DNA from 3 places in the Eubacterium maltosivorans genome. Region 1 is predicted to be linked to each of the others. Evidence: predicted binding sites of a transcription regulator. Region 1 holds the regulator's gene; each other region holds the start of a gene.
What was found. The regulator NrdR, encoded in region 1, represses ribonucleotide reductase genes. The targets are predictions, from matches to a motif close to CACNANATNTNGTG.
Positions count from the first base shown of each region.

Region 2: the regulator NrdR is predicted to act here: its motif matches at 3,078-3,091, upstream of CPZ25_RS02835 (vitamin B12-dependent ribonucleotide reductase).
Region 3: the regulator NrdR is predicted to act here: its motif matches at 3,243-3,256, upstream of CPZ25_RS18445 (anaerobic ribonucleoside triphosphate reductase).

Region 1 is NZ_CP029487.1:966,594-977,598, reverse strand. It holds gene ftsW (putative lipid II flippase FtsW) at 1-817, shown strand, start outside; gene murG (undecaprenyldiphospho-muramoylpentapeptide beta-N-acetylglucosaminyltransferase) at 814-1,920, shown strand; gene CPZ25_RS04875 (cell division protein FtsQ/DivIB) at 1,973-2,749, shown strand; gene CPZ25_RS04870 (DUF881 domain-containing protein) at 2,764-3,480, shown strand; gene CPZ25_RS04865 (DUF881 domain-containing protein) at 3,490-4,218, shown strand; partial or broken gene CPZ25_RS20745 (small basic family protein) at 4,250-4,561, shown strand; gene ftsZ (cell division protein FtsZ) at 4,873-5,967, shown strand; gene nrdR (transcriptional regulator NrdR) at 5,977-6,432, shown strand; gene CPZ25_RS04845 (NUDIX hydrolase) at 6,449-6,976, shown strand; gene lysA (diaminopimelate decarboxylase) at 7,084-8,361, shown strand; gene CPZ25_RS04835 (site-2 protease family protein) at 8,364-8,999, shown strand; gene CPZ25_RS04830 (segregation and condensation protein A) at 9,043-9,732, shown strand; gene scpB (SMC-Scp complex subunit ScpB) at 9,733-10,344, shown strand; gene CPZ25_RS04820 (pseudouridine synthase) at 10,335-11,005, shown strand, end outside.
Region 2 is NZ_CP029487.1:552,341-563,345, reverse strand. It holds gene CPZ25_RS02840 (CsbD family protein) at 1-26, shown strand, start outside; gene CPZ25_RS02835 (vitamin B12-dependent ribonucleotide reductase) at 101-3,040, opposite strand; gene CPZ25_RS02830 (hypothetical protein) at 3,235-3,468, opposite strand; gene plsY (glycerol-3-phosphate 1-O-acyltransferase PlsY) at 3,490-4,140, opposite strand; gene CPZ25_RS02820 (cysteine-rich small domain-containing protein) at 4,170-4,448, opposite strand; gene CPZ25_RS02815 (indolepyruvate oxidoreductase subunit beta) at 4,455-5,030, opposite strand; gene iorA (indolepyruvate ferredoxin oxidoreductase subunit alpha) at 5,032-6,816, opposite strand; gene galE (UDP-glucose 4-epimerase GalE) at 6,965-7,957, opposite strand; gene CPZ25_RS02800 (Nif3-like dinuclear metal center hexameric protein) at 7,991-9,109, opposite strand; gene CPZ25_RS02795 (tRNA (adenine(22)-N(1))-methyltransferase) at 9,090-9,785, opposite strand; gene rpoD (RNA polymerase sigma factor RpoD) at 9,787-10,974, opposite strand.
Region 3 is NZ_CP029487.1:3,988,601-3,999,605, forward strand. It holds gene cysK (cysteine synthase A) at 1-381, shown strand, start outside; gene nrdG (anaerobic ribonucleoside-triphosphate reductase activating protein) at 427-891, opposite strand; gene CPZ25_RS18445 (anaerobic ribonucleoside triphosphate reductase) at 869-3,193, opposite strand; gene CPZ25_RS18450 (hypothetical protein) at 3,513-5,144, opposite strand; gene larA (nickel-dependent lactate racemase) at 5,325-6,599, opposite strand; gene CPZ25_RS18460 (ABC transporter substrate-binding protein) at 6,827-8,404, opposite strand; gene malQ (4-alpha-glucanotransferase) at 8,520-10,043, opposite strand; gene fsa (fructose-6-phosphate aldolase) at 10,380-11,005, shown strand, end outside.

The DNA.
Region 1 (11,005 bases):
TGCCAGACGCTGGCTGAATGTCGGCATCGGTCAGTTTCAGCCCTCGGAGCTCGCAAAGGTCACAGGCATTCTTTATCTTTCCTCGCTGCTCACGCGGGAGCCGGAGGTGCTGAACGGCAGTACCTGGGAGTTTACCAAGCAGTGCATGATCCCTATTTTTCTGATCTGCGGTATCACAGCCATTGAGCCCTCGCTGAGCGCGGCCATGGCCATCGGCTTTGGCATGGTGGCAGTGCTCTATTTTGCAGGGGTGCGTTTTAAACGCTTTGCGCCCTATGCGGCTCTGGGCGCGGCGGGTGTCATTGGGCTGATGATCCTTGAGCCCTGGCGGCTGGAACGTTTTAACGTGTTCCTGGGCCGCGGGAGCTATGATTATCAGATCACCCAGTCGCTTTTAGCCATTGGGACCGGCGGAATCTTTGGCCAGGGGCTGGGCAACGGCAAGCAGAAATTTCTGTTCCTGCCCGAGCTTCAGAATGACTTTATTTTCGCCAATATCGGTGAGGAGTTCGGCCTCATCGGCTGTGTTTTTGTTTTGGGTCTTTTCGCCTTCATTATCTGGCGCGGCTTCAAAATTGCCAACACCTCGCCAGACCGGTTCGGCTACCTTTACACCAGCAGTGTCATGCTGCTGCTCGGCTTTCAGGTGTTTGTAAACGTGGGGGTCGCCACCTCGGTCATCCCGGTTACCGGTATGGCGCTCCCCTTTGTCAGCGCTGGCGGGACCTCGATGGTTGTGCTCTTTGCCATGCTGGGGCCCATCCTCAATATTTCAAGGCAGGCCGACCTGCGCAAAAGGAAAGGGAGAAGAAAATGAAAATTTTAGTAGCGGCCGGCGGCACCGGAGGACATATTTATCCGGGGCTGGCCATTGCAGATAAACTAAAGGAGCGCCTGCCCGACGCCGAGATCGTTTTTATCGGCTCACAGGTAGGCATGGAAAAAAATATTGTGCCCAAGGAGGGCTATCCTATTGAGTACATCCGCGTCCGCGGCTTTGAGCGTGAGCTGTCGCTGGAAACGCTGGCTGCGGTCAAGGGGATCTTTGACGGTATCTCAGACTCAAAGAAGGTCTTGAAAAGGCATCAGCCAGATCTGGTGGTTGGGACAGGCGGCTTCACCTGTGGCCCGCTGCTTCTCGAGGCAGCGAAGCGGGGCATCCCCACCATGATCCATGAGCAGAACGCCTACCCGGGCAAGACAAACCGGATGCTTGGGAAAAAGGTGGACCGCGTGGCCATCAGCTTTAAGGAGGCCGCCGAGTACTTTCCGGAGGACAAGACTTTTCTGGCTGGCAACCCAGTGCGCGACGTGTTTAAACAGACAGACCGCAAGGCCCTCAGAGATAAGCTTGGCCTGAAGGAAAGCCAGCGTCTGGTCGTCATCATGGGCGGCAGCCAGGGGGCTGGGAGCATCAACAATGCGGCCGCTTCGTTTATCGTCCGGAATGCAGATAATCCGGAGATTGTTGTCTATCACCTGACCGGGAGAGGACAGTATGATAAAGTCCTAGAAAAATTAAAGGAAAATGGTGTAAAATTAGATGATTGCCGTAATATAAATGTCTTAGCCTACAGCAATGACGTCCACACCCTTATCGGCGCAGGAGATTTAGTTGTCAGCCGTTCCGGCGCCATGTCGGTGGCTGAGATCGCGGCGGTGGGAATTCCATCCATTTTGGTCCCTTACCCCATGGCGGCAGGAAACCACCAGGAATTCAACGCCCGTGTTATCACCGATAACGGCGGCGGTATCCTGATCCATGACGCCGAGCTGACGCCGGACCTGCTGGCCGAAACTATTCCGGCGCTGCTCCGGGATGAAAAGGGGCTTGAAAAGATGCGGAAAGCTACGAAAGAACGGGCAATACTGGATGCAGGTGACCGGATTTGTGCAGAAGCTTTGAAGCTGATCAAATAAATTGAACAAAAACAAATAAAAAGGGTGACAAAAACCGGTAAATGGTGATAAAATGGATGAAAAGCTGCAAAGACGTAAAAAATTAAAAAAAAATAAAAGGAAAAGACTGCTAAAATATGTTACACTATTAGTGGTTGCTGTTTCTATTTTATTTGTCTTTATTTTTGTCATGGCAAGCGCCATTTCCGCCGGTGTGTTTAACATTAAGCATATTGAAGTAATTGGGAATGAAGTTGTCGATAGCGAAACAATTATAGAAACTTCAGGAATCAATGAAGGTGAGAGCATTTTTTGGGTAGATTTAAATAAGGCTCATTATAATATTGAGGAACTCATAAATGTTGAAAAGCTGGAGATTACAAAAGTCATGCCGGACAAAATCGTGATCAAGGTAAAGGAAGCGCCGGCAATCTGCGCGGTCAACTACGATGGCAAGATCAATTATATCAACCGTGAGGGCCTTCTGGTTGAGCGCAGTGAGTATCTGCGCAAAACGGATATTCCTATTGTGACGGGCTTCACGGATATTACCATTGATAAAATCGGACATCCGGTAACCTTTAATCCGGACTGGAAGTTTGACACAGTCATGGAGATTCTGAAGACCTTCCAGAATGATGGCAACCTTGCGAAGATTTCGGAAGTGGGTATTACGGAAAATAATACTTATCGGATCATTACAAAAAATAATGTGGTTATGACAGTGGCGGATCTGGATAACTTTAAGAGCTCTTATGATTATATCAATACGGTGTTTGCCGAAAACAAGAGCAATCTGGATATCAATCTGACCACTGGCGGTAACAAACCGATTCTGAAACCAAGATAAACTGAGGTGAAGGCTTGAAGCGAAAAGGCAGTTTGGCCATTGCGTTAATATGTATTTTTGTGGGCGTTTTGATTATCCTTCAGATGAAAACAGTCGACCAGCTGGGCGGGACGGTAGATTCCGAGCGCGCTGGCGACCTGGCTGCTGAAGTGAAAGCCCTTGAAAACAAAAATGACGAGCTGAACAATCAGCTCAAGGATCTCGAAAAACAGCTGGCTAACTATGAATCTGACGCCGCTGGAACCGATGATGTCATAAAGAAAAAACAGCAGGAGCTGGAGAAGGAACGCGTGCTTGCAGGTGTGACGGATGTGACGGGCTCAGGCCTGGTCATCACCATCGATACCGACAGCACAGATTACGACGCGTCTCTCTATTCCAAGAGCTCCGATCTGCTGCTCTCACTGGTAAACGAGCTGAACGCAGCAGGCGCAGAAGCCATTTCCATCAATGGCGAACGTTTGATTAATACCTCGGAGATCCGCCAGGCGGGCTCCTATATTAATATTAACCGTAACAAATACGGTGCACCCTTTGAGGTGAAAGTCATTGGCAATCCCCAGGATCTGTCCGCTGCCATCAAAATGCGGGCTGGTGTTGTGGATGTCATGCAGTCCAATAAACTGAAGGTTTCTATTTCACAGGAGGACAATGTTCTGGTAAAGGCCTACAGTGGTGTGATTGACCTTAAGTATGCAACGCCGGCCTCAGGCAGTGGGGCCGATGAGTAGCGGTGGGCTATGAAAAGTATAAGTGAAAAAACCATGAACCGGATACTGGTTTTGGTCTTTCTGGTGGTTGGCATTGGAATGGCTCTGATCGTTAAGGAAATTGGTTCAAAAGACATCCCGGCGCAGCGTACCTTTGTCAATGCGAAGACCTTATATAACCAGGAGCTTGAGGAGGATAACCTCAAGGTCAAAAATGAGGAGCTCGGCAAAAAAATAGAGGCTGAGCAGAAAAGGCTTGAAACCTACGAACAGGCCAGAAGGGCCATCGAGGATGAAGGGTCTGTGGTCGATACCGTCGGCCAATATCTGGACGCAGAGCTTGAAAACTATAAAATGGCGGACGGCTCTGTACCCATCCAGGGACCTGGCATTGTCATTACGCTGGAAGACAGTGACAAAGCCATCGAGCCTGGTGAAAACCCCAATAAATACCTGGTACACAACTCAGATGTGCTGGCGGTCATCAACGAACTGAAGGCAGCCGGGGCGGAGGGAATCCAGCTCAATAAGATGCGCGTGACAAACAGCAGCAACATCGACTGCGGCGGCGCGGTCATCAATGTAGATGATGAGATATCCTCACCGCCATTTGTGATTGAGGCCATTGGAGACCCAGAATCCATGTATATTTACTTAAATTCTGATGAAAGTGTTATTCAACTGTTGAAATATTGGGAAATAAAGGTTAATATAGAAAAGTCAGAATATTTACTACTCAACAAAAGTAATAAACTGTAATTTGATTTTTTGCAGAGAAACGAGGACAACGATGCTATATCCATTAATAGGGCTGCTTGCAGGGCTTTTAATCGGTGTTGTTTTGCCTTTTGAAATACCGCTGGCATATTCATCCTATCTCTCAATCGCAATACTCGCTTCGCTGAATTCAGTATTTGGCGGTATTCAGGCAGACCTGGAAGGAAAATTTGACCAAAAACTGTTTATTACCGGTTTTTTTGGCAACACCATTTTAGCGGCGCTGCTGACCTATATCGGTGACAGAGTAGGGATTCCAATTTATTACGCAGCAATCTTTTATTTTGGAACCAGCCTGTTTTCAAATTTTGCGAAGATCCGGCGTTATTATTTCCGGTCTGGCAGCAAAGAATCAGATCCTAAAGCGATTTCAAAGGAGCAGAAGCATGGTCATTCAACCGGCCATAAAGCTGAGCCTATAGAAATAATACATTCCACGACCGATGATTTGGACGAGACAGAGGACTATGAGGAAGAAGACTATGATGCCGTCGAGCTTGACGAGAACGGCTACCGCGGTGACGCTTCCGACGAGGATGAAGTCTTTGAAGATGATGAAGAACTGGATGAAGAACAAAAAAATGATGATAAAAAACAAACTAAGAGTTTCTTACGTGAAATAGAGGAGGAAGAAAAGTGATTGAATTAGATGGCTACAATGATAATTTTGCGAGAATTCGTGTAATTGGTGTTGGCGGCGGCGGGAACAATGCCGTTAACCGCATGATCGAATCCGGTCTGAAGGGTGTTGACTTCATATCCATCAATACCGATAATCAGGCGCTGGCCCTGACCCTGGCTGAAAAACGCCTTCAGATTGGTGAAAAGACCACCGGCGGTCTTGGTGCGGGCGGTAACCCTGAAATGGGTCAGAAGTCTGCGGAAGAAAGCCGTGACGCCATTGCAGATTTAATTCAGGAAACAGATCTGTTATTTATCACTGCTGGTATGGGCGGCGGAACCGGTTCCGGTGCTGCGCCGATCATTGCAAAAATTGCCCGTGAAATGGGAATCTTAACCATTGGTGTTGTCACCAAACCATTTTCTTTTGAAGGCCGAGTCCGTATGCGCAACGCTCAGATTGCCAGTGATTTCCTTCAGGATAATGTCGATGCGCTGGTCACCATTCCAAATGACCGTTTGTTAAGAATGGCTGACAAAACCACTTCTTTAAGAGACGCTTTCAAACTGGCAGATGATGTATTATTACAGGGTGTTAAGAGTATCTCTGACCTGATCTCCATGCCGGGTCTTGTAAGCCTTGACTTTGCCGATGTTAAGACCATCATGAAAGATGCCGGTCTGGCTCACATGGGCGTTGGCCGTGCTTCCGGTGAAAACCGTGCCGAAGAAGCTGCAAAAGAAGCCATCTTAAGCCCGCTCCTGGAAACTGAAATCGACGGCGCCACCGGCGTGCTTTTAAATATTACAGCTGGTGAAGACCTGTCGCTCTTTGAAGTCGACAGAGCCGCAACCATTGCGAGAGAAGCCTCTGACGAAGACGCTAACGTTATCTTTGGGGCGACCATTGACGAAAGCTTTGGCGATGAAATCCAGATTACGGTTATTGCGACCGGTTTCTTACCAGCAGAAGAAGTGGAAGCTAAAAAAGCTGCGATCTTAAACAGCGCAAATGCTGCTGCTGCAAATACAGCTGCTAAGCCTGAAACCAAAACAACCAGCGGTGCTGGCGAATTTGCGATTCCTGGATTTTTAAGCAACGAAGACTAAGGTGTCTGAATGAAGTGTCCCTTTTGTGATTATGACGAAAGCAAAGTAGTTGATTCACGACCTGTTGAAGAAGGCACTATGATTCGTAGAAGAAGGGAATGTATCCGGTGCGCCAAAAGGTTTACGACTTATGAGCGGATTGAAAACATTCCCTTGATCGTTGTTAAAAAAGGTGGGCAGCGTGTCCCCTTTGATAAAAATAAAATTTTGAATGGGATGATCAAGGCCTGTGAAAAACGTCCGGTTCCCATCGACAACATCCAGCGTGTTGTTGACTTAATGGAGAAGGAGCTTTATCAGGTTGAAGATAAAGAGGTGGAATCATCCTATATTGGAGAGCGCGTCATGGATGCGCTCAAGGATATCGATCAGGTGGCCTACGTTCGTTTTGCATCAGTTTATCGTGAGTTCAAGGATGTCGAATCCTTTATGGATGAACTGAACCGCCTTATGTCTGAACGCTGAAGGCGTGGAGTAGTGAATGAAATTTTTTGAAAAAACCATTGCGTCCAAAGAGATTTATAATGGACGCATCTTAAATTTAAAGGTCGACGAAGTCGAGCTTCCCGATGGAGGGACCTCTTTCCGGGAACTGGTAGACCACAAACAGGGCGTCGGTATTCTGCCTGTCAGAGGCAACCGGATTATTTTCGTGCGCCAGTTTAGAAAGGCCATCGAAAAAGTGATCCTGGAGATACCGGCAGGTCTGGTTGAAGCGGGTGAAGATCCTAAAGAGGCGGCAGTGCGGGAGCTGCAGGAGGAAATTGGCCTGAAGCCCCTGGATTTGCACTTTTTAGGAGAAATGTGGCCCTCACCGGGATTTACCAATGAAGTGACCACTTTATTTATGGCGTCTCAATTTGTTATTGAGCCGAGAAAACAGGATGATGATGAATTCATCGAAATTGTCGAAATGCCTATACGGACAGTCCGGGCGCTTTACCTTAAAGGAAAGTTTTCAGACGCAAAGACTGCCTGTGTTTTAGGTCGCTTTTTTTCTCTTATGTAAATAAAATCATCGAGGTGGTCTTTTATCATCTGTGTTACACACAGGATAATAGATCACTTTTCTTATTATTTGTGGTAAATAAATTAAAGCTTTTAAGGAGAAACTGAATGTCAGAAAATTTTATATTCTCTGGTCATGACACAGTGGCGTTAGCGCAGAAATACGGGACGCCGCTTTATGTGATGAGCGAAGATATTTTGAGAGCAAACATCAACCGCATTAAGGACGCCTTTGAATCGGCAGGTGCGGACTATGATGTGAACTATGCCGGCAAAACCTTTTTAAACATGGGAATGTGCCGGATCGTTGCAAGTGAGGGCGTCTCTCTGGATGTGGCCTCAGGCGGTGAACTCTATACGGCTGTGAAAAGTGGTTTTAATCCTGCCCGTATCTGCTTTCATGGCAGTAATAAAAATCAGGCAGAGCTGGAAATGGCTCTGGGCTATAAGGTAGGCCGTATTGTCATCGACAGCGAATGGGAGCTGGAACGGCTGCGTCTTTTGACCGAAGAACTCGAGCAGTCCGTCAAGGTGCTGTTTCGGGTATCTCCGGGCATAGAAGCCCACACGCACGAGCTCATACAGACAGGGAAGATTGATTCCAAGTTTGGCCTGCCATTGAGCCAGGCCCGTGAAATTATCGGCCGTACAAAAGAAATGGACTATGTGGAGGCTGTCGGCATTCATTGCCACATTGGCTCTCAGATCGCAGATGAAAAGCCTTTTTTACTGGCGTCAGAAGTGATGCTGGATCTTTATAAGGAACTGATCTCCGACGGGCTGAATCTGACGGAGATTAATCTGGGCGGCGGCTTTGGTATTCCTTATTTACCAAATGATCCAAGCTTTGACGTCACCAATTATATTCCTAAAATGGTTGACCATATGCGGGAGATGTCTGAGCAGAGACAGATTCCGATGCCTAAAATCGTGGTAGAGCCTGGCCGCTCTGTGGCGGCGCCGGCGGGCATTACGCTATATACTGTGGGCACCGTTAAACAGATTCCGGGACTGAAAAAGTACGTGAGTGTTGACGGAGGGATGGCGGATAATCCACGTCCGGCACTTTACGGTGCGGATTACGATGCTGTGATCTGCAATAAGCCTCAGGACGAGGCGCTGATGGAAGAGGTTACAGTCAGCGGTAAAGCGTGTGAGACAGATACCTTGATTAAATCCATTAAGCTGCCCTCACCTCAGCCTGGCGACACACTGGCAGTGCTTCATACAGGGGCCTATAATTACTCAATGGCCAGTAACTATAACCGTCTCAGGAGGCCGGCTGTTGTTCTTCTAAAGGGGGATCGGTCCGCAATTCTGGTGGAACGTGAAAGCTTTGAGGACCTGGTCAAGAATGACAGGATTCCTTCCTGGCTTGAGGACTGATTATGTTTAGCACGAGTTATTTTATCAATCTTCTGCTGAGCCTGCCCGGTATCCTGGTGGCCATTTCTTTTCATGAAATGGCCCACGGCTACGCGGCAGATGCAATGGGTGACCCAACCCCCAAGCTGGCAGGGCGCCTGACAGTCAATCCCCTTAAGCACATTGACCCCATCGGCTTTATCAGCATGCTGCTTTTTCGTTTTGGCTGGGCGAAGCCTGTGCCGGTTAATCCGAATAATTTTAAAAACCATCGGAAGGGAATCATCGTTGTCAGTCTGGCGGGCTGCTTCACAAACCTTTTGTTAGGATTTATTTCGCTCATTGCGATCTATGCGGTTTCACCCTTCGCCAATGTGTACCTGCTGCAGATTCTGCAGTATTTGTATCTGTATAACCTGATGTTCGCAGTTTTTAACCTCATTCCCATTCCACCCCTCGACGGGTCGCAGATTCTGGCTGAATTTTTTCCTTACAACGCAAAACAGAAATTCTATCAGTTCTCACGTTATGGGATGATTATCCTGCTGCTGCTGGTTGTATTTAATGTGTTCGGCCTGATTATCACACCCATCATCAACGGGATTGACGGGTTGTTCAGAATGATATTAAACCCACTTTTTTTAATGCTTTGGTCATAAAATGAATAGTTATGAAGTCAGTTTAGAGAAATTTGAAGGTCCTTTGGACCTTCTCATTCATTTAATTCAAAAAAACAAAATTGATATTTATGATATCCCCATCGCGGAAATCACGAATCAATACCTGGCCCATATCGAGAAATGGCGTGAACTGGATATGGAGGTTGCCAGTGAGTTTGTGGTCATGGCTTCCAAGCTTTTGGAGATCAAATCCAGAATGCTTCTGCCAAGAGCGAAGGACGAGGAAGAGGACGAAGAGGACCTGAAAGAAAAGCTGGTACGACAGCTTATTGAGTATAAAATCTTTAAAAATATCAGCAGTTATCTGGAGGAACGGGAGTGCGCCGAGCTTCATGCGGTTTACAAGGATCCGGAATATATTCCGGCTATGAACCAGGACGCAGAGGTGGAGATCAACCCAGAAGATATTTTTAAGGCATACTCTAATATATTTTCCCTATACAGCGATGAGATTGAGTTTAAGGATTTTTCTCAGGAGATTGTAAGGGAAGTTTTTACTGTGGAGGAAAAAATTGAATACATTGAGCAGCAATTTGAGCTCAACCGCTCTGGAGAGCTTCATTTTTCAGAGCTCTTCAGAAAAAAAGTCAGCCGGGGAGAGGTTGTGGTAACCTTTCTGGCGCTTTTGGAGATGTATAAAATCAATCACATCCGGCTTTTTCAGAACCGTGTATTTCAGGAAATAATCATCAGACAGAGGACAGAAAAATAAATGCAGGAACTTTCAAAAAGTAATAAAAAGCGTTTAAAGGGAATCATTGAAGGCATCCTTTTTGCAAGCGGTGAGCCCGTCGCGCTGCGTGAGCTTGAAAAGGCGATGGAGCTGGACGGGAACACCATTCAGTCGTTAATGGCAGAGCTTGAAAAGGACTATGGCAGTGTGGAGCGGGGACTTCGCCTGGTGCAGGTCAACAACACCTGGCAGCTGTCCACAAAACCTGAGCATTACGATTTTATCAGACAGGTTCTGGGGCAGCAGGAGGCCTCAGGGCTGTCCAAGGCAGCTCTGGAGACCCTCTCGATCATCGCTTATCGCCAGCCGATTACCCGTATCGATATTGACAATCTCAGAGGGGTCAGCTCCAACAGCTCGGTTCAGCGGCTCCTTGACCGGGGGCTGATCAAGGAAGCAGGCCGGATGGAAGCGCCAGGGCGGCCGATTCTCTATAAAACAACACCCGCCTTTTTAAAAACCGTTCATTTGAAGCATATTGAGGATTTGCCGGCCTTTGAGCAGTTTGCCGAGGGAGAACAGCAGAAAATTGATATCTCCGCTTCTATGGCGGAAAATATGGAAATAAACACAGTTGAGGAATTGAATTGAGATTACAGAAATATATGGCCCAGTGCGGCGTTGCTTCAAGACGTAAATCGGAGGAGCTGATTGCCGCAGGCAGGGTAAGTGTCAACGGTGAGGCAGTGCTGACACCAGGACTTCAGGTAGACCCGGAGGCTGATATTGTTAAAGTAGACGGCAAAGCCATCGCTGAGGATAAGAAAATTTATGTGCTGCTGAATAAGCCAAAAGGCGTGGTCTCCACCTCGGCAGACCGCCACGCAGACCAGACCGTGATGGATCTGCTGCCCATTAAGGAACGGCTGTTTACGGTGGGCCGGCTGGATAAGGATACAGAGGGCCTGCTGATTTTAACCAATGACGGAGACCTTACCTTTAGATTGACGCATCCCAGCCATGAGTTCAATAAAATTTATGAAGGGCTTGTAAAGGGGATTCCCAGCACCGAGGAGCTGGAGCTTTTTGCTGAGGGGGTCGAAATCGAGGATGACGACCATACGCGGCATACCACTGCACCCGCTTCTGTGCAGGTACTAAAGACCTACAGAAGCACAACCTTGCTTCAAATGACGATTCACGAGGGAAGGAAGCGCCAGATCCGCAAAATGTGCGCGGCTATCCACCATCCCGTCATTCACCTCAAGCGGACAGCCATTGGCAGCATTACTTTAAAGGGATTAAAAGCCGG
Region 2 (11,005 bases), 410 kb from region 1:
ATGTAAAGGATCGTATGAATAAATAAAACATTCACATAAAAAACCGGGATATTCCAAGCTGAATATCCCGGTTTATTTATTTTTCTGATTTTTAGCTTAATCAGCTGCAGCCCGTGGTGGTGCCGCAGTCCATACAAACCTTACAGGTACCATTGCGGACCATGCGGTCACTGCCACACTGGCTGCACACTTCCCCATAGAGTTTTTCACCCTCAATTTCCATTTCCATCTGAAGCGGCATAGTTTCCGGTGTCGGAGCTGCTGTGCTGGCGTCTACCTTTGCGAGGGGAGCTTTCGGCTTCACCTGGCATTTGGAATAATCACCGCATTCAATATCAATGACCTTGGAGATCAGGTCAGAAATAGAGGATGCGTATTTAATATACGGATGCCTCTGGACAAAGCCTGACGGCTCGTACTTCTGGCCCCTCAGCATGATGGATATTTTTTCCGGCGGAATATTGTACTGAAGCATATTGGAGATGGACTTGGACAATGAAGCCAGCAGTCCCTTAACCACTGTACCATCCTTATCGGTGGATACAAAAATTTCTGCAATTTTACCATCATCATAAAAACCGATGGTGATATAAAGCTCAATATCGCCGATTTTAGCCGCATGGGTACGGCTCATACGCATACCGTCTGGTTTACGCCGGTTGGGAACCCCCTGATTACAGTCTCTTGCAAATTCAAGAAGCTCCTTATAAGAACAATCCTCCAGATGCTTTTCGCCTTCCTCCTGCTTACCGGAGCTTAAAGGCTGTGATGCCTTACAGCCATCACGGTAAACGGCAATGGCTTTGGCGCCGGTAGTGTATGCCAGAAGATGAATTTTCTTAACATCCTCTATCTCCGCGTCTGACGGCAGGTTCACAGTCTTTGAAACCGAACCACTGATCATCGGCGTAATGGCCGAAACCATGAGCACATGGCCCTCTGGGCGGATGGTATTGGCTGTGTCAAAAACCGGAATATGCTCTGGCTTGATATGCGGCGCGCCGGACAGACTGTCGTGGCGCAGATAGCCTTTTTCATCCTTATCCAGCATGTAACCAAGTATATCGGAAATTTCCTTTGGCTTGTAACCCAGATTTTTAAGGGCAATCTCCATCACTGGATTCACGATTTCCATGGAGCCGCCGCCTACCAGTTTTTTGAATACCACATGGTTGTAGAAGGGTTCGACAGAGGTGGCGCCGCAGTCCATGGCAAAGGAAATGGTACCGGTCGGCGCGATAACGCTAACCTGCGCATTGCGGTAGCCGCTCAGCTCACCATAGTCAATGGCATCCTTCCACGCGTCTTTGATACGGCTGCTGATATTCAGGAAACCCATTTCTTCTAAAAGTTCATGATTGATTTTAAGCGGTTCATAAGTCATTTCCTCATAGTCATCGGTCAGATAGCCCGCGACACGGCTGTGGTTGCGGATAACGCGCTTCATATAAGGACTGTTGATCTCATATTTCGCAAAAGGCCCGACCTTTCCGGCCATCATGGCTGAAACATAGTAGGAATGTCCTGTCATAATGCCGCATAAAGCTGCGATCAGGTTTCGGGCTTCATCGGAATCATAAGGATAGCCCAGCGCCAGAATCAATGACGCAGCATTGGCAAGGCCCAGACCAGTGGTGCGGAACAGGTAGCTTTTTCTGGCAACATCTTCTGTTGGGAACTGTCCCCAATAGATCGAAGCCTCCAGCACCAGCTGGATCAGTCCTGCTAAATGTGAAAACCGTTCAATATCAATTTTGTTGGTTTCCGGGTCAAAGAAGCGGAAAATATTGATGGATGCCAGGTTACAGGCTGTATCATTTAGGAAAGCATACTCTGAGCATGGGTTTGTCGCGTTGATCCGGTTTTCTTTTTTGGAGGTATCGCCATCTTCACCGCCGGGACAGGTATGCCAGGCGTTAAACAGATCGTCGAACTGAAGTCCAGGATCGGCGCAGGCCCAGGAAGCTGTGTTGATTTTCTGCCACAGCTCCTTGACGGATACTTCACGGTTAACTGCGTCGTCTACGCGTCCCTTCAAAGTCATTTTGTGATCCGGTTCGTGCTCAAGATTGATGACAGCATCCATGAATTCTTTATTTAAACGGACGGAGTTATTTGAGTTCTGCCCTGCAACGGTGCGGTATGCCTCACCGTCCATGGAGGTATCATAGCCCATCTTTCCAAGAGCGCGGACTTTATCCTCTTCCCTAACCTTCCAGTCCACAAATTCTTCAATTTCGGGATGGTCCACATCTACAATGACCATTTTAGCCGCACGTCTTGTGGTGCCGCCGGATTTAATGGCGCCTGCGTTACGGTCAAGCCCTTGCAGGAAGCTCATCATTCCTGAGGACTGCCCGCCGCTCGATAGCTTTTCATTCACGCCGCGAAGCGATGAAAAGTTTGTGCCAACACCGGAACCGCCTTTAAACAGCTTTGTCTCACTGACATAATGCTCAGAAATGGAGTGATGGCCGAGCAGCTTGTCCTCGATGGACAAAATAAAGCAGGCGCTTGACTGAGTCCGGGTATAGCGGTCATCTGATTCTTTAACCTCACCGGCCGCCTCGTCGTAGTAATAAAGGTCGTCCTTGTCACCTTTGATGCCATAGCTTCTGGCCAGGCCAGTATTGAACCACTGCGGTGAATTTGGCGCCCACATCTGTTTCAACAGAGCGTAAACCATCTCGTCGTAAAAAATCTGCCACTCTTCAGCGGTCTCGATGATGCCTTCTTCTTTCAAAGCATCTGCCCAGAAGCCAACCATGCGGTCGGCAACTTCACGCATGCTGTGTTCATAGCCCAGACCGTTTGGGATTCCCCGTCGTCTGAAATACTTGCTGGCTATAATATTACAGGCATTTTGCGAATAATCAACTGGAAATTCAAGATCTTCCATGGACAAAATGGTCGCGCCCGTCTGATAATTTGTTAAATTGACGTCAACATTCTGCCACTCGAAAAGATCGTAGACAGTCTTATTACTGCCTTCCAGTTCTTTCGTAAAATGTCTTTTAAATAGATCTTTCAGCTCTTTCAATCTTAAACTCCTTATAAAATCGGTTTGTAAAGGCGTACACAAGATGTGCTGCGCCGATTTCTATTATAACATATATCTGGTATAATACGTGGAATAAATTCTTGTAATCCACATCAACTTTCTTGTAAAAAGAAAACAGAAACAGTAAAAAGAGACTCTCTGCTTTGAGAGTCTCCTTAAAACACCAGTCAGAATCAGGCTTCCCGGTTTTCTTCCTGTTCTTCTAAAACGTCTAAATCTACAGCGGCGTTGGTCGCCGCTTCTTCAGTTCCGATAACATCTTTTTCAAAGGTACCGGCCTCATGGGTTTCCTCCACCGATACAGATTCCATTACATCATCTGTCAGGGATTGACGTCTGACCTCAGGCTCTGCTTCGCGGATGTCTTTTTCCTGTCCAGCAACAACGACTTTTTTATCATTCGACATCTTCATGTCTCCTTTCAAAGTTTAGTTGCCTTTCTTATCATCTCCACCCATTTTAACCTTCTGCCCTACCTTGCTCTCGGTGCCAGCCATAATCCGCTTGATGTTGGCGCGGTGCTGGAACACTGTTGAGCAGCAGAGAAACAAGGCAAAAAACAGTTCGGGTGTAAAAACAGCCCCATGTGTAATAAAAATACTTTTAATAAGAACTGCAATCGGAAGGGATACCATCCCAATAATGGAAGTCAGCGACATCATTCTGAAAATGGCCAGGAAGATCAGTCCAACGGCAATACAGATCAGGGCAATCGGCCAGTCAAAGACGATAAAAACGCCGATGGAGGTGGCAGTACCCTTTCCGCCTCTAAAGCCAAGGCAGACCGGCCAGTTATGACCGCAGACCACTGCGATTCCCGCAGCCGCTACCCAGGCTTCACTGAAGCCAAGCAGTCTGGCTGCAAGAATCACGACAGAGCCCTTAAGCGCATCCAAAATAAAAACAGGAATAGCGTATTTCAGGCCCATCGTCCGGAGTACATTTGTCGTTCCGGCGTTACCGCTTCCGTAATTACGGACATCCTCACCCTTTACAGCGCGCACCATAATATAGGCAAAATCAAGATTACCGATAAAATAAGCCGCCACAACCAAAATCAAGCCAATAAGTATACTCATACTAAACTCTCCTCACACATAATCCTGAGCTACTGCTCTCTAACGCGCTCAATAAGAATCAGGAGTTTTTCGATGATCCGGTCATAGTTCTCTTTTTTATGGGGAACAAGGCAATTTGTACAGTTCTTTATACCCTTTTCCGTGTATTCAAAACCACCGCCGCAGTCCCTTCCCAGCGCATATAAAGGACAGTAACAAAACAAACAGTTAAACTCGTCCAGATTTTCCATTTTATGGCAAGGAAAATATTCACAATCCCTGTTTTGGAAAAATTTGAAGTTTTCTGTTTCAAATTCTTTTTTACACATAACCTTTTAGTTAACGGCGTCCATTCCGACAGCCATCGCTTTAATATTCAGATCAACAAATTTTGGTTTTACATTATTTCGGATAATTTCATCCCATTCAATATCCTGAAGTCCCATGGATTTGATGATGGCCCCAAGCAGAATCACATTCATAACCTTGAGATTCCCCATCTCCTCCGCCATGGCGGAGGCATTCATCACGCGGACATCGGCCTTTTCCTGCAATGTTTCCAGAATTTTTTCCGGATAAGTCGCTTTGCCGATAACGACCGGCAGCGGCCATATCTCTGCATCGTTGACAATAATCTTTCCGTCTTCCTTTAAGAAGTCAATATAACGCAGTGCTTCCATTTTTTCAAAAGCAACAATGATGTCCGCTGTTCCCATCTCGATAACTGGTGACTGGACGTCATCCCCATAGCGGACCTGAGATGAAACGGAGCCGCCACGCTGGCTCATACCATGGATTTCACTCATCTTTACGTCATAGCCGGCTTCCATCAGACCCGTGGTCAGCAGTTTTGCCGCTGTGATGGTTCCCTGGCCGCCAACACCAACCAATAATATATTTTTTGTTTTCATTCTACTTTTCCTCCTCTACATAAATGGCATGTTTCGGGCAGATCTGCAGGCAAACCTCACAGCCCAGACAGGATTCTTCCAGAATACCGGATTTTTTCGGTACGGTAGAGTTAAAGGCTAAAGCAGGACAGCCGGATTTCAGGCATTTCTTACAGCCGATACAGAGATCGGTATCGACCTTGCAGTGGCGCTTAAAGGCTTCTGGGAACTCTTCCTTATCGGCCTGAGAAAAACGCTTGAGCGCACATGGCCAGCGCGTGATAATGACAGAGGCTTCATCATTTGACAGACCCCAGTCAAGCGCCGCGTCAGTTTCTTCCAGATTGTTTGGATCAACCGTACGGACATTTTTAACGCCAAGTGCGCGGACAATGGTTTCGATATCCATAATTGGCGCCGGTTCGCCCTTTAAGTCAAAGCCGCTGCCCGGGTTTTCCTGATGGCCGGTCATGCCGGTAATACGGTTGTCCAAGATAACAGTCAGAACATTGCTCTTATTATAGGTAACATCCATAAGACTGGTCATTCCAGAGTGGAAGAAAGTTGAATCGCCGATGACAGAAACGACTTTCATATCGTTATTCTTAATATCCATGGCCTTTGCCACACCGTGTCCCCCGCTGATGCTGGCACCCATGCAGATCATCGCGTCTGTAGCGTTGTAGGGCGGTGTTAAGCCCAGGGAATAGCATCCGATATCACTGAAAATCATAATATTTTTACGGCGGCCCAGCTCGTAGAAAATACCGCGGTGCGGACAGCCTGCGCAGAATGCCGGCGGACGGCCGACAATTTTTTCAGGATCGGGCGCAAGGGTCACTTCGCTTTTACCATAGAGGGCTTCACGGATGCGTTCCGGTGTCAGCTCGCCCATGGTTGGGAACACATCTTTTCCAATAACGTCAATGCCCATGGCTTTAATTTCGGTTTCAAGAATCGGATCATTTTCTTCAAGAACATAGATCTTTTTAACTTTGCCTGCAAATTCAGCAATCAGCTTCTTGGGAAGTGGATAAGAAAATCCCAGTTTCAGATAAGAGGCCGTATCGCCAAAAACTTCCTTTGCATAACGGAAAGCCACGCCAGACGCGATAACGCCAATTTCCTTCTGATTATCTTCGATATAATTCCATTTAGAGGTTTCGGTATATTCTGCCAGCTTTTCAAAATTTTTGGCAAGCTTAACCTGCATAACACGGGCATGAGCCGGCAGCGGACAGTTTTTCATAATATCTTTTACATATTCTTTATCGTCCACTTCCACACGGTCCTCACATTCGACAATGGATTTTGAATGACAGACACGGGTAGTCATGCGGTAAAGCACTGGGCAGTCATAGGTTTCACTTACTTCATAGGCTTCCTTAAGCATATCCTTAGCTTCCTGGCTGTCAGACGGCTCAAACATCGGCATTTTTGCATGGCGCGCGTAGTTTCGATTATCCTGCTCATTCTGAGATGAGTGCATGCCTGGTTCGTCGGCTGTTACGATAACAGAGCCCCCGTTAACGCCAAGATAGGCAAAAGTAAAAATCGGGTCAGCCGCAACGTTTACCCCAACATGTTTCATTGCAGCAAGTGTACGGATACCGGCAATTGAAGCACCAGCAGCCGCTTCAACCGCTACTTTTTCATTTGGCGCCCATTCGGAAACAATGCCATCATAGGTCGCTACATTTTCAAGGATTTCTGTACTTGGTGTTCCCGGATAGGCGGTGGCGAACTTAACGCCGGCTTCCCAGGCACCACGGGCAATGGCTTCATTACCTGTTAATAATTTCTTCATATTCTCTCCTCTCCTGTAAGGGCGGGAACCGCCCGTCCTTGTGACAGAATAAAATTTTACTGTTTCATAACTTATTTTTATAATTATACACTAAACCATACACGAATTCAAAGAATCAATCTCTGTTTCATGTTTTTTATAAGGCACATTAAACGAGGCCATAGCCGTCAGGATGCCCCTGATGCCATTTCCAGGCGGTTTCGATGATATACTCGAGTGATGAGTTTGCCGGTGACCAGCCCAGTGCTTTCTGGGCTTTTTCTGAACTGGCAATTAAGACTCCCGGGTCGCCTGCCCGGCGGTCTGTGATTTCAACCTGAAAATCTTTTCCGGTAACAGTCTTAACCTTTTCAATCACTTCCAAAACTGAAAAACCATTGCCATTGCCTAGATTATAAACATCGCTGGTTTCAGATTTAACCAGATCCTCCATACCCAGAATGTGGGCTTCCGCGATGTCCATTACATGGATATAATCGCGGATACAACTTCCGTCAGGGGTATCATAATCATCACCAAAGACATAAATCTTATCACGGATGCCCTGTGCTGTTTTTAAAATCAATGGGATCAGATGGGTTTCGGGCGCGTGGTCCTCGCCAATCTCTCCGCTCGGGTGTGCACCGGAAGCATTGAAATAGCGGAACACCTTGTAATGAAGTCCGTAGGCAACTTCCATCCAATGCAGCATTTTTTCAACCGCCAGCTTTGTTTCGCCATAGGTGTTGGTAGGGTGCTTAGGCGTATCCTCATCAATGGGCAGACGCTCAGGCTCGCCGTAGGTTGCCGCGGTCGATGAGAAAATAAAATGCTTAATATCATTGTTGACCATGGAACGCAGCAGGCACAGCGTCCCGTAAACATTATTATCATAATACTCAATGGGCTTTTCCATGCTTTCACCCACCAGTGAGTTTGCACAGAAATGCATAACGCAGTCAACCTCATGACGTAAAAACAGTCTTTCAAGACAGGCTGCATCGCGAATATCGCCGACCTCCAGCACTGCGCCCTGCGGGACGGACTGGCGGTGCCCCGTGGATAAATTATCCAGCACCACCACCTCATAATCCTTGTCTAAAAGTGCCCTGACTACATGGGACCCGATATAGCCGGCCCCACCACAAACTAAAACTTTCATCTATCTGTCTCCTTAATACTCTGTCAACTCTGCTTAATAGTAGCGCATGAAATCTTCATTGTAATTTGAGCGGACATACTCGATCTCCTGATCGTCCACCTTTTCCCGGAGCAGGTTCTCAAGCAGACCCACGACCATTTTTTCCGTTCCGAAATGACCGGCGTCAATGACCCACAGGTTATTTTCGGCCGCCCGCTGGGCATCATGATATTTCAAATCCCCGGTAATGTACACATCTGCCTTTTTAACCTTTGCCAGTCCGATAAACTCTGCTCCGCTGCCTGTGCACAAAGCCACCTTTCTGACTTTTGCCGGCTCATTACCTGCTGCCCTCACATGGGAAAGGCTCAGCGCTTTTTTTACATACTCAATAAAGGCTTCCGGCGTCATGGTCTCTTTTAAGACGCCGATTTTTCCAAGGCCATTCTGGTTTAAAAGCACGCCGTTTTCAAGAGGGTATAAATCATAGGCCATCTCCTCATAGGGATGGACTTTTTTAAGCTTTTGAATGAGGGTTTTCATCATCTTACCGTCAATGATGGTTTCTACCCGGTCTTCTTTAACGGTTGCCACCTCACCCTCCTCACCGATGAAGGGCGAAGACCCCTCGAGCGGCTTAAAGGTTCCCTGGCCCACGGTACGGTAGGTACAGTGGCTGTAATTACCGATAAAGCCGGCGCCGCTATCTCCCATCACTTCAACAATTTTATCGGTGTAATCCACCGGCACATAAACCACGATCTTATAGAGCTTATCCTCATCGGAAGGGTCCAGCGGCTGGCGCTGTTCAATGCCGAGTGTTTTCGCGATATAATCGTTAAGGCCAAGCTCTGCCTTGTCCAGATTAGTGTGCGCTACATACAGGCTGATGTCATTGCGGATCAGCTCAGCCACAATCTTTCCCTTCAGCTCATCGGTACAAATGGATTTGATGCCGTTAAAGATAAAGGGGTGGTGCGCAATAATCATATCCGCATTTTCCATGACTGCTTCCCGCACGACAGCCTCGGTCACATCCAATGTCAGCAGTATTTTTTTCACTCTTTTCTGGAAAGAGCCGATCTGAAGGCCAACGTTGTCCCATGACTCCGCAAGGCTTCTCGGAGCCACAGCTTCGATCACTTTTGTTATTTCACTGCATTTTACAGCCATTTTTCACCTCCATCAGCGCAGCCGCAATGGCTGTGCTTTTTTTATACTGTTCTCTGGCCATTTTTGTATGCTTGTTTTCCGTGTTCTGGATTATTTTATTTTCAAGCTCCAGCTTACGGTCGATCAACTCCGGCAGAAGCGGATGCTTACGCCTTTTTGCCTCATAGCCAATCAGATAATCCAGATCGTTTTCAATGGACATTTCACCCTTTTCAGCAACGATAATTTCATAGACTCTGCGTTCTTCCTTTGCAAGATCCTCATTTACAATCACGAAGCCGTTATCCTCCAGAAAATGCCTGACAATAAAAGCGTTATTCATGGGCTGGAGCACCAAGCGTTTTGCCGAGACCGCCACCTCAAGGGATTCGGTCAGCAGATCCCTTATCAGGTAACCGCCCATCCCCGCCATGACAATGGTTCCAGCTTCTCCGGGGATTAATACGGAAAGACCTGAGCCCAAACGCGTTTCAATCTGCTTTTCATAGCCCGACCGGGCCACAAGCTGCTCTGCTTTTTTCAAGGGCTTTTCATTAATATCTGCCGCGACAGCGCGCGGTATAAAGCCCTGTTCCATTAGATAAACAGGCAGATATCCGTGGTCTGTACCGATATCTGCCATGCTTTCATTTTTCAATACATTATCTGCAATCACCTGCAAACGTGGTGTCATCATTTTAGGTCAAATAATCCTTTAATTTTTTACTTCTGCTCGGGTGTCTCAGCTTTCTGAGTGCCTTGGCTTCAATCTGGCGGATACGCTCTCTGGTAACGTTGAACTCCTTGCCGACTTCTTCCAGTGTGCGGGCACGTCCGTCATCCAGTCCAAAACGCAGGCGCAGCACTTTTTCTTCACGCTCAGTCAAGGTGTTGAGCACTTCCATGAGCTGTTCCTTCAAAAGCGCATAGGACGCTGCTTCCGAAGGTGCCGGGGCATTATCATCCTCAATGAAATCGCCCAGATGGCTGTCCTCTTCCTCACCAATGGGTGTCTCGAGGGATACAGGATCCTGCGCGATTTTCTGGATTTCGCGGACCTTTTCTTCCGAGAAGCCCATTTCTTTACCAATTTCTGCCGGCGTAGGTTCACGCCCAAGCTCTTGAAGCAGCTGTCTGGACACACGGATGAGCTTGTTAATGGTCTCAACCATATGCACAGGAATACGAATGGTTCTGGCCTGGTCCGCGATGGCGCGGGTGATGGCCTGACGAATCCACCAGGTCGCATAGGTACTGAACTTAAAGCCCTTGGTATAATCGAATTTTTCCACCGCCTTGATCAGGCCGAGATTTCCTTCCTGAATGAGGTCCAGAAAGGACATCCCACGGCCCACATAGCGTTTGGCAATGCTGACAACCAGACGCAGGTTGGCCTCAGCCAGCTCTTTCTTGGCTTCGTCATCGCCTGCTTCCATACGCTTGGCAATGCCCATTTCCTGCTCCGCGGTCAGGAGCGGCACCTTGCCGATTTCCTTTAAATACAAGCGCACTGGATCATTGACACTGACGCTGTCCCCCAGGTCTATATCCTTGACGGGATCCTCCTCAATCTCAATTTCTTCCAGCTCTGCCACATCGATGTCGATATCAAGATCAATATCATCGGTCTCAATATCCATATCCTGGAAGGTTAAATCAATGCCTTCCTTCTGTAAAAGCAGATAGATGGAATCAATCTCTTCCGGATCCAGATCGGTCTTCTCAAGCACTTCCTCAAAATCGGCGTTGTTTAAGGAGCCTTTTTCCTTACCGCGCTTGATCAGTGTCTGAACTTCCGGCATTGCCTCTAGGTCGGCGATTGCATCAACCTCGTCGAGCAATTCCTCCATATCTGGTTTCACTTTTTTCTTCTTTGCTTCAGCCATTTATATCCTCCTGACTTTCGATCATAACTTG
Region 3 (11,005 bases), 1.3 Mb from region 1:
ACGATTACCGGCGTAGGCGAGTACCTGAAATCTAAAAATCCAGATTTAAAAGTGATTGCCGTTGAACCGACGGGTTCTCCGGTGCTGTCAGAAGGAAAAGCAGGTCCGCATAAAATTCAGGGCATTGGCGCTGGTTTTGTACCGGATACGTTGAACACCGGTGTGTACGATGAGATCATTAAAGTTGATAATGAAGACGCTTTTGCGGCAGGCCGGGAGGTTGCAAAAGAGGAAGGCCTGCTGGTCGGCATTTCTTCAGGCGCGGCGCTATGGGCGGCAACGCAGCTTGCAAAGCGTCCTGAAAATAAAGGGAAAAATATTGTGGTGCTGTTACCCGATACCGGAGAACGCTATTTATCAACTGCCTTGTTTGAGGAATAAATTAAAAAAAGGGTGTGTACGAATATCGTGTACACACCCGTTTTTTTAGTGTCGTAATTCAATAACACGTTGGTTACTGCTTCCACGAAAGGGGAGGGTCAGATCACGCTTTTCAAACTGGAATGGCCCGTCAATGAGCAGATCGGTTTCCTGAAGCAGAGCCTTGACGCCGTTATCATTCAGGGCTTTCAGTCTTTCCAGCGTGTAGCCAGTGTAGGTAACCACATCCAAACCCTTTGCATGAAGTTTATGAGCCAGGCCGGCCAAGGCGGCTGGCTGCAGAAAGGGCTCGCCGCCGCTGAATGTAACGCCTTGAAGAAGAGGATTTTCCATTATTCGAGCGAAAAGCATCTCTGTTTCCACAAAAGTGCCGCCTGTTCGCTGATGTGTCTGAGGATTATGGCAGCCGGGGCAATTGTGGGGGCAGCCCTGGGTAAAGATGACAAAGCGAAGCCCAGGGCCGTCAACTATGGATTCTTCGATACAATTATTGATTTGCAGAAACGCCATGCTTTACCCTCGCTTTCTCTTCCGCGCGCTTTGCGTTGTTCCAGCGGTCAATGGTACCTACCAGATAGCCAGTAATACGGCGGATGCGCTCAAAATCAGGGTTTCCATCACCCTCATGTCTGTGACAGTTTGGACATTCTTCACCGATAATACCGTTGTAGCCACAGACTGGGTCTCTGTCGACGGGATGGTTGATGGAACCGTAGCCGATACCGGCTTCCTTCATGCAGCGGACAATTTTTTCAAAGGCTGCGAGGTTGGCGCTGGCATTTCCGTCCAGCTCGACATAGCTGATGTGCCCCGCGTTGGTATACGCATGGTAAGGCGCTTCCAACTGAATCTTTTTATAGGCCTGTATGGGGTAGTAGACCGGAACATGGAAGGAATTCGTATAGAACTCGCGGTCGGTAACGCCGGGGACAGTCCCGAATTTTTCGCGGTCGATGGAGACAAAACGGCCGCTGAGCCCTTCAGCCGGTGTAGCGAGCAGGGTAAAGTTTAAGCCTGTCTTTTCAGATTCAGCGTCCATCAGGCGCCGCAGATGCCCAACGATCTGAAGACCCAGAGTCTGACTTTCCGCGCTTTCTCCATGGTGCTTGCCCGTAAGCGCCTTGAGAGTCTCAGCAAGCCCGATAAAGCCGACGCTGAGGGTTCCGTGCTTTAAAACGTCCTCGATCCGGTCGTCCCGGCCAAGGCCTTCCGAATCGATCCAGACGCCCTGTCCCATCAGGAAAGGATAATTACGCCCCCGTTTAGCGGCCTGGATTTTGAAACGGTGAAGCAGCTGGGTCACAACCAGAGAGACACGCTCATCCAAAAGCTTGTAAAAAGTATCAAGACTTCCCTCGGATTCAAGAGCGATCCTGGGTAAATTGATGGAAGTAAAGCTTAAATTGCCGCGCCCGCAGGTCGTTTCATTTTCAGGGTCATAATGATTGCCCATAACCCGGGTCCGGCAGCCCATGTAGGCTACTTCTGTATTATAATCGCCCTTTTTGTAATACTGTAAATTAAAAGGGGCGTCCAGAAAGCTGAAGTTCGGGAAAAGGCGTTTGGAGGAAGTTTTGATGGCCAGTTTAAAAAGATCGTAGTTGGGATCGGCCTTGTCATAGTTAATCCCCTCTTTTACCTTGAAAATCTGAACCGGAAAAATGGGCGTCTCGCCGTTGCCAAGTCCGGCCATTGTGGCTTTCAGCAGGTTTTTGATGACCATTCGTCCTTCGGCGGAGGTATCCGTACCATAGTTTACAGAGGAAAAAGGAACCTGGGCACCGGCCCGGGAGTTCATGGTATTCAGGTTATGAATAAAGGCTTCCATCGCCTGATAGGTGGCTTCCTCGGATTCGCGCAGTGCGGTCTGGCAGGCCAGCTCATGGTTTTTTTTAATCATCTGGGTATCAAAAGAAGACCCTTTAAAAAATGCGGCCAGCTTCTGACCGAAGGTTTCCTGTGTATCCATAGTAACTGGGACATTAATTTTTTCACAGGCAGAGACAACCATCTCGGTGATTGTTTCGCGTTCCTTTCCGGAACAGACACAGAGATCATTGATTAGCGCTTTGCGGTATAGCTTGCTGAAAGTCTTGACAATACCGGGCGCCATGGCATAATCAAAGTTTGGAATACTCTGGCCTCCGTGCATTTCATTTTGATTTGCCTGAATGGCGATGCAGGCAAGAGCGGAGTAGCTGCGGATGTCGTTGGGCTCACGCAGGTAGCCATGTCCTGTTGAGAAGCCGCCCTTAAAGAGTTTAAGCAGGTCAATCTGGCAACAGGTTTCAGTCAGCATATAAAAATCTTTATCGTGAATATGGATATCACCGGAGATATGTGCATCAGCAATTTCGCGCGGAAGAATGTAATTATCGATAAAATATTTTGATCCTTCAGAACCGTATTTCAGCATGGTTCCCATTGCTGTATCTGAGTCGATATTGGCGTTTTCACGTTTAAGGTCTGCGTCTTCAGCGTAACGGAAAGTGAGATCTTTATAAATTTCCATCAAATCGCTCTCAGCCTGACGTGTTTTAGCGTGCTCGGCACGGTATAGAATATAGGCTTTTGCTGTTTTGGCGTAGTCAGCTTTGATCAGCGTTTCTTCCACAATATCCTGTATCTGCTCCACCGTTGGACGGCCTAAAGGCTCAGCCGCTGAGGTGACCACATTGGTCAGAAACTCAATGTGCTTTTCTGTCATAGACTCGCCGCTCACAGAGATATTCGCCTTGTAAATGGCATTGCTGATTTTACGGGCATCAAATGGCGCTACAGTTCCGTTCCGTTTAATAATATTGTCGATCATTACATCATTCCTCCGGATGCTTAGTTATTGTCGGTTACTTCGAAAATCATACTATATATTGTGCTCTCTGTCAATTTGTGGACAACATTTTGTGAAAATGATTAAAATGAGCGTATGAGAGGGCTGAGGCCTGTGGATAAAAAATGTGCACAAAAATTTTTATTAAATAAGCGTGAAAGAGGACAATTTTTTACAGATGAAAACAGCTGACCAATATAAAAAAGCGGTGTACGCTGTTTTAACGTATACCGCTACATTTAGATAAAAATTTGTTTTTGCCAAGTATAACATACAATATATGGTTTTAGCGTCATCGCTGCTAATCGTCTTTTACATCGGATGTTTCGCTGCGGACGAGCAGCATGGTCACGGCGCAGAGTAAGGTCAGACTGAGTGCTGCCGCTGCAGGCAGTCCACCTTTTACATTATTTTTTATAACGCCTGTAATCCCAGTGTTCACATTCTCGGACACGGAGGTGGTACCGTTCAGGTAGCTGGATACTGTTTTTAAGGCATTGCCCATTTCCTGGAGATAAAGGGTCGATTCGGATTTCAGGCTTTCTCTGGTACCCGTTTTGACATTTTCACCAGGGCTTGAAACAGCAAGTGATGAGGATTCTTTTTCGACGGAGACTTTGGGGACTGCCGTGGGCACTACTTTTGTTTCGTTACTGCCGTGGTTCCTATCGCTCTGTGTAACAGTGGGGTTTCCCTCCTGATCAAGGGTAATACGGATGGCGTTGGAATCACCGCTTATGCTGCCGTTCTTAGCTTCGAGCTGGAAAACATAGCTGTGGCCGGCTTCCAGGCCGGTCAGACTGTATTGGTTGGCTGCTGTGGCTGTGAGCTTTTCAGCCGGCCAGGCCTGCCATGTGCTGCTGTCATCCTTTTCCACCCAAAGTGTTGGTGTGCCAAAGCTTTGGATTGGCTGGTGGAAACGGAGAAGCATACTGTAGCTGCCGATGCTTTCAGTCACAGGCGCGTCGTAATAAATAAATGGTTTTTTAGGATCAATGACGACGAGCCGTTGATTTTGACTTTTCAGCAAAGCAGCAGCACCGGCCGGCGTAAAAGTATCGGGGCAGAGTTCATAACTGAGCGAATAAATCCCAGCTTTTGTAATATCTGCGGTGTCTGTATTCCAGCAGACTGGCAGCGACGGGCTGTAACGGATATCGCCGGTATCCTTGTCGGTAATTTTAAAGACCATACTGCCGGGCAGACTGCCCGGGGTATTCAGTTCTGTATAGTGGTATCCTGCATTTTTGGGAACTGCAGTGGTATCTGCAATAACTGCGTTTTCTACCTCTGGAGAGACAACGCTTGTATTCAGAAGCACCTCGCCTGCGTCAACAGCAGTGGCGCCAGTTCCATCAGCGGTAATTTCACTGAAATAGGCATCAAGACTGCCCTTTGTCTGAATGGCGGTGCTGCTGCTGCCAGTGGTATGGACAGAGGTGGTATCCAAGGACAGATAGGCTGTGCCGACGGCGCTGATACCACAGGTGTTGGTACCGGCCACTTCAATTTTTGAAGCCTTTGCTGACAGGCAGCTGTTTCCGCTGATTTTAATAGCTGTGCTGTTTTCGGCTTCAGCTGTCAGAGTGGAATGGTCAAGCTGAAGGTCAGCATTGTTCTCCAGCGTGAGCAAGGTTTTCTGGCCGGTAATGGTTATGTTCTTAAAGGAAAAGCTGTTTTGGATATAGAGCGTATTTCTGCCAAGATCCAGGGTGATGCTGCTGTCCGGCTCAAAGCCTCCGATACTGCTGTCTCTTCCTAAAACAATGTCTTTTGTAACATGAATGGTACCTCCGGTTTCGTTAAGCGCACTGACTGCGGAGATTAAGGTTTCGGCGCTGTCGGCCGTATTTTCAGGTGCCTGGGCACATACCGGCATACCGGTAAAGAGCAGACACAATATTATCAATAATAAGGTTTTCCGGGTCTTCATAAGCCCTCCTTGAGCATTCGAATATTGTCAAATTGCCAATCGCATTTATTATAACACAAAATTGCCCGGGAGTGAACTGTTTATCAATGAAAAGCACCTTGTTTATTGATAAATACACGAAAAAAGCACCCTGGTGGGCGCCCTTTTCATATATTTATTTAGAGAGGTAGATAATGAGCTTTATTGTTCGACGATAACGGCAATTCCGTTTGGAATAACGGTAAAGCTGGCGTTTTCACCTTTAATTTCTTTTGCCATTTTGACAGCAGTGTCAAGATCAGGCGCGTAGGTCATTTTCATTTCTGTTACGATATCTTTCATTTCCGGACGTGTAACATATAAAACCGTATGCTTTGAGAGAATCCGCGCAAGAATCTGGTATTCCCATTGGTCGGGCTGTGTCTGATTCTGTGGGATGGTCATAATGTTTTCAAAAAGCGCTCTCGCAGATTCGCAGTCCCGCATCGCGCGGTAAAAACCGTCTCCGCCAGTACCATCCAGGCATTCTGCGCAGAGAATAATGACGCCGTCGTCTCCGGCGGATGCTTCGGCAGCGGTCATGCTCTTAACGCACTGGTACATGTTTTGGTCAAGAGGCGCTCCGCCGTTACCAGTAATGACAATATCGGCCGGAACAGCCTTGACGCGGCAGTATTGCTTTAAAAATTCGCAGCCTGCCTCATGCGCAATGAAGGGATCGCCGGCAAAGGCCATGACAACACGCTTTTCCTCGTCGATGATCACATTGACGATATATTGGAGGCCCGCCTGTTTCGCGGCAGATTTCATATCGGTGTGGATCGGGTTGTTTTCTAAAATGCCAGTGCGCGCATAAGGACTTGCGATGAATTTGCTGCAGTGATTACCTAAGACAGTCACGCGGTCAGAAACGCCTGGCAGCACACTTTTCCGTCCGCCTGAAAAGCCTGCAAAGAAATGAGGTTCAATGAATCCCTCAGAGACAAGAAGATCGGCTTCGGCGGCAAGCCGGTTTATGATCAGATCAGCGCCAGAGGGAAGGACACCGATTTTTACGTTTTCGTCAGCATTGGAAGAATCGTGTACGGCAATTTTTTCTTCATCAACAATTTTCTGTCCCAGCTTTGAAACCAGCTCGTCCGGTGTCGTACCGCGGTGAAAACCTGTGGCGACCAGCAATGTGATATCGATATCCGGGTTTCCTTCGCGCATTTCTTCAAGCATAAATGGAATAATGTGTTTGCTTGGGACGGGACGCGTATGGTCGCTGATAATAATGACCGCTGTTTTTTTATCCTTTGCCAGCTCCTTTAAGGAAGCGCTACCCAAATGTTTTGCCATTGCAGCTTTGACAATGTCATCCTCGGTCTGGTCGTTCTGCAGGTTACCGATATTGGAATTTAAAACGCCTGAGACCTGTTCATCAGGTAGCTCCAGGGTCAGTTCTGTGTTGCCATAGGGAATTTTTGAAATCATAATGATCCTCCAGTTTAAATGATTTAGCATGATGTGAGTATAAATTCGGTCGAAATTATTGGTAAGTGGTCTTACCAGTTATGTTCTTATTGTAGTACGCTTTTCAAAGAAAGTCAAGGATAAAAAAACCGTTTTCAAAAAGAATTTTTTAAATTGGAGATTTGGACAGCAAAAGTAGAACATCCAAAATAAAAAAGCTCCGCGGCCGCGGAGCTTTCTGAGCATTATTATTGAAGTTCGGCATCATAAAAATGGTAGCGGTAGATGCTGGTAACTTCGAAGTTTTTAACATTGTCGCCTAACAGGTAGAACATGGTGTCATTATACAGTGGAATAGCACCATAATCTTTGTGTGTCAGGATTTCATCGGCTTTTTCATACAATTCCTGGCGTTTGCTTTCGTCCTTTGTCTGACGCGCCTGGTTGATAAGATCGTTGAATTCCGGATTGTTGTATTTGTTGGATACCTGCTGGGTAGTTGTGGCAGACATACGCTGGTAGATCATACCATCTGGATCGACATAGTCGGTATACCAGTTGCTGACTGTCAGATTGAGGGAACCGCTCTTGTTCATATCGTTGTAGCCTGCGTGGTCAACCTGAGACAGTTCGATATTGATACCGGCTGCTTTTGCCTGATCCTGAATTGCAGTGGCCACCTTGATCAGTGTCTGGTAATTGGTTGAACCAACTACAGGAATGGTAATACCGTCTGGGTAACCGGCTTCTGCCAGTAATTTTTTTGCTTTTTCTGGATTGTATTCATATGCTGGAAGGGAGTCATTGTATCCGAGCAGGCCCTTAGGGATAAAGCTTTTGGCCGGGGTAGCGGCGCCGGATAACAATTCGTCGCACAGAGCTTCGCGGTCTACCGCGTAGGACAGTGCTTCTTTAATTCTTGAATCGGTATAAATTTCATTGTTCGGGCTTAAATAAACAAGGCCGACTGGGTTGAAGCTGTGCATTTTGTCTTTGACAGCATCGTTGCTTGTAACGGTTTCGTATTGTCCGGTATCCAGCATGACAAAATCACAGTTGCCCTTCTGGAATTCCATAACCTGAGTGTTCAGGTCGTTTACGAACTTAAAGCTGACACCGTCAAGCTTTGTTTTATCGCCGTGGTAATCGTCAAAGCGTTCCATTTCAATGCCCTGGCCTGCAGTATAGGAGGTCATTTTGAACGGACCGGTACCGTACAGGACAGTACGTCCCCAGTCTCCGCCAGCTTCTTCACAGGCTTTTTCAGGGAAGATTACAGCATATGGAGCGGATAAGGCGGCTTCGAAAGGTGCGTAGGGTTGCTGAAGAACGATATCGAAGTGCGTATCATCTTTGATTTTAAAGCCTTCAAGAGAATCGGCTGTGCCGTCTTCAAGGGCTTTAAAGCCAACGACCTGGTCAAACAGTGAGCCCATGAGACCTTTTGTGATTAAGCGTTCATAGGAATACTTAACATCAGAAGACTTCAGGGTTTCGCCGTTATGGAATTTAACACCGTCTTTAAGCTCAAAGCTGTAAGTCAGGCCGTCGTCGGAAACGGTCGGCATCTGCTTAAGCAGCTGTGGGTCCAGGGTTGTGTCGTTGTTCAGGCCGATGAGTGTTTCGCAAGCCTGGTCTGATACCATAATCAGGTACGCCTGAGTACCCATGTTGGTGTCGATTGGAACATTTGGGTCCTGCATGACAACACGCAGGGTATTGCCGCTACTGCTGCTGCTTGAAGCACCTTTGTCGCCGCAGCCAGCTACGGTAAAGACAAGCGCTAAAACCAACAGTAAAGCAGCCAGTTTTTTCATACTTTTCATATTCTCTCTCCTCTATAAAATATTGAAAACTGTTTACAGAAGGTGAAAATGCTCAATTCACACCCTGTATGATAACGATTTTACCATAAAATCTGCTCTTTGTCGAGAGAGCGAATCAGGGAATGCGTTTGTAAATTTCATTCATAGAGCGTATCCAGGAGATATCAATGGTATCCAGAGCGTCGTGGGTAATCCGGAAGCTCCAGTTGCCGTCGGCACAGCCAGGGCAGTTCATTTTTGTGTCGCCGCCAAAACCGCAGAGGTCCTGAATGGGCAGAACGGCAAGGCTGGCGCAGCTTTGCCACAGGCAGCGGATGAAATGGTGGCAGGATGGGCTTTCGGGGCCCCCTTCCTGCCATTCGTTACCGCCGCAGGGATAATTGATATATTTTAAAGCATAGTCACGTTTGTAAGGGGGGAGTTCCCACAAAAAGCCAAGCAGTGTGTTGTTGTCATGGGTTCCTGTGTAGGCAATGCTGTTTTCCACATAATTATGCGGCAGATGCTGGTTGTTGCCGTCCTCGATAAAGCCAAACTGCAGTACACGCATACCGGGGAAGCCGGTTTCCTGAAGAAGATTAAAAACGCCCTCATCCATTACGCCCAGGTCTTCGGCGATAATGCGTGGCTCCTTAAAATCGAAAGCGTTGAAAACCGCGTTGAAGAAGTCCATGCCCGGACCCTCCAGCCATTTACCGTTTCGCGCGGTTTTAGCAGTGCCGGCAACGGCCCAATAGGCGGAAAACCCTCTGAAGTGGTCGATTCTGACCGCATCATAGATCTCAAGGGAGCGGCCAATACGGTCGATCCACCATTTATAGGCCGAAGTTTTCATGGCAGTCCAGTTGTACAGGGGATTGCCCCACAGCTGTCCGTCGCAGCAGAAATAATCCGGCGGCACCCCGGCGATATGGTTTGGCCGGCCCTCTGGATCGAGATCAAAGAGATCCCGGTGCGCCCAGACATCGGAGCTTTCCAGGGAGACATAAATGGGCATATCCCCGATAATCTGGATACCGTTGTCGTTGGCGCAGCACTTTACAGCATTCCACTGCTTAGTGAACTCGTACTGAAGAAACTCATGAAACAGAATCTCTTCAGCGTAGGTCTCCCGGGCTTCCCTCAGGGCCTCGGTGTGGTGGTCTCGGAGACCGATGTCTTCCCAAAGGTACCAGTCTTTCCCGCCAAATTGTTTTTTCAGTGTCATGTAAAGAGCGTAATCTGGAAGCCAGTGTCGTTCCTTATCCTCAAATGCTTTAATGTCAGATTTTATCTGGTCATTGATGCGGCTGAAAGCTTTTCGAAAAAGACTGGGGCGGGTTTCATCCAGCCATTCATAGGCGGCGCTGTAGGGGTGGCTGTACTCACTGGCCCTCAGTTCGTCCTGAGTCAGGAGGCCTTCTTCGGCCAGTATTTCGAGGTCGATAAAAAAGGGATTACCCGCAAAGGCGGAAGGGCTTTTATATGGCGAATGGCACTCGTCTACCGGGCACAACGGCAGGGTTTGCCAGTAGGTAAAGCCCATTTTTTTTAAAAGATTGATGAAAGAGCAGGCCTCTTTGCCAAAGGTTCCGATACCGTATTTACCAGGAAGTGATGAAATGTGCATTAAGATACCGCTTGATCGTTTAAAGCTCATGATAAATCCTCTCGTTATAAAGTTATATATGTATTTAAGACTTTAATAGTTTATCATACCAGTCAACACTTGTAAATGTTTGCACACCTGTGGTATTTATCCGGAAATATAATTTTTATTTCATTATATTTACAAAAGTAAAAGTAATTTGAAAAGTGAGCGAAAATGCTTAAAGCCCTTGACATTGGTATTACATCGTTATATACTGTATGTGTAAACAGAAATGATTTCTTGTAAGTTGCGAAATATTTTTAAAAATGTAAAAATAATTTGTTTATTTAAGAAATTGTGTAGGAATCTGTTATTTTGAAATTCAAGTAAAAATGGAGGCTGAAAATGAAATTTTTCCTGGATACTGCTAATGTAGAAGATATTAAAAATGCAAATGACATGGGTGTTATCTGCGGTGTTACAACCAATCCTTCCTTAATTGCAAAAGAAGGCCGTGATTTTAATGAAGTAATCGCAGAGATTGCTTCGATTGTTGACGGACCGATCAGCGGCGAGGTGAAGGCGACTACTACCGACGCTGAGGGAATGATCACAGAGGGCCGGGAAATTGCTAAAATTCATAAAAATATGGTTGTCAAAATTCCAATGACTGCAGAAGGTCTGAAGGCTACCAAGGTATTGTCCGCCGAAGGAATCAAGGTTAATGTCACATTGATTTTTACCGCTGCGCAGGCATTATTGGCCGCGAGAGCCGGCGCGGCTTATGTTTCGCCGTTCCTTGGACGTCTGGACGATATCTCCACACCTGGCGTGGAGCTTATTGAGACCATCGCGGAAATTTTCGAGGTTCAGGGAATTGAGACTGAAATTATCTCTGCCAGCGTCCGTAACCCGATCCACGTGATCGACTGTGCGAGAGCCGGGGCAGATATTGCGACTGTGCCGTTTGGTGTTATTATGCAGATGACCAAACACCCCTTAACCGATCAGGGAATTGAAAAATTCCAGGC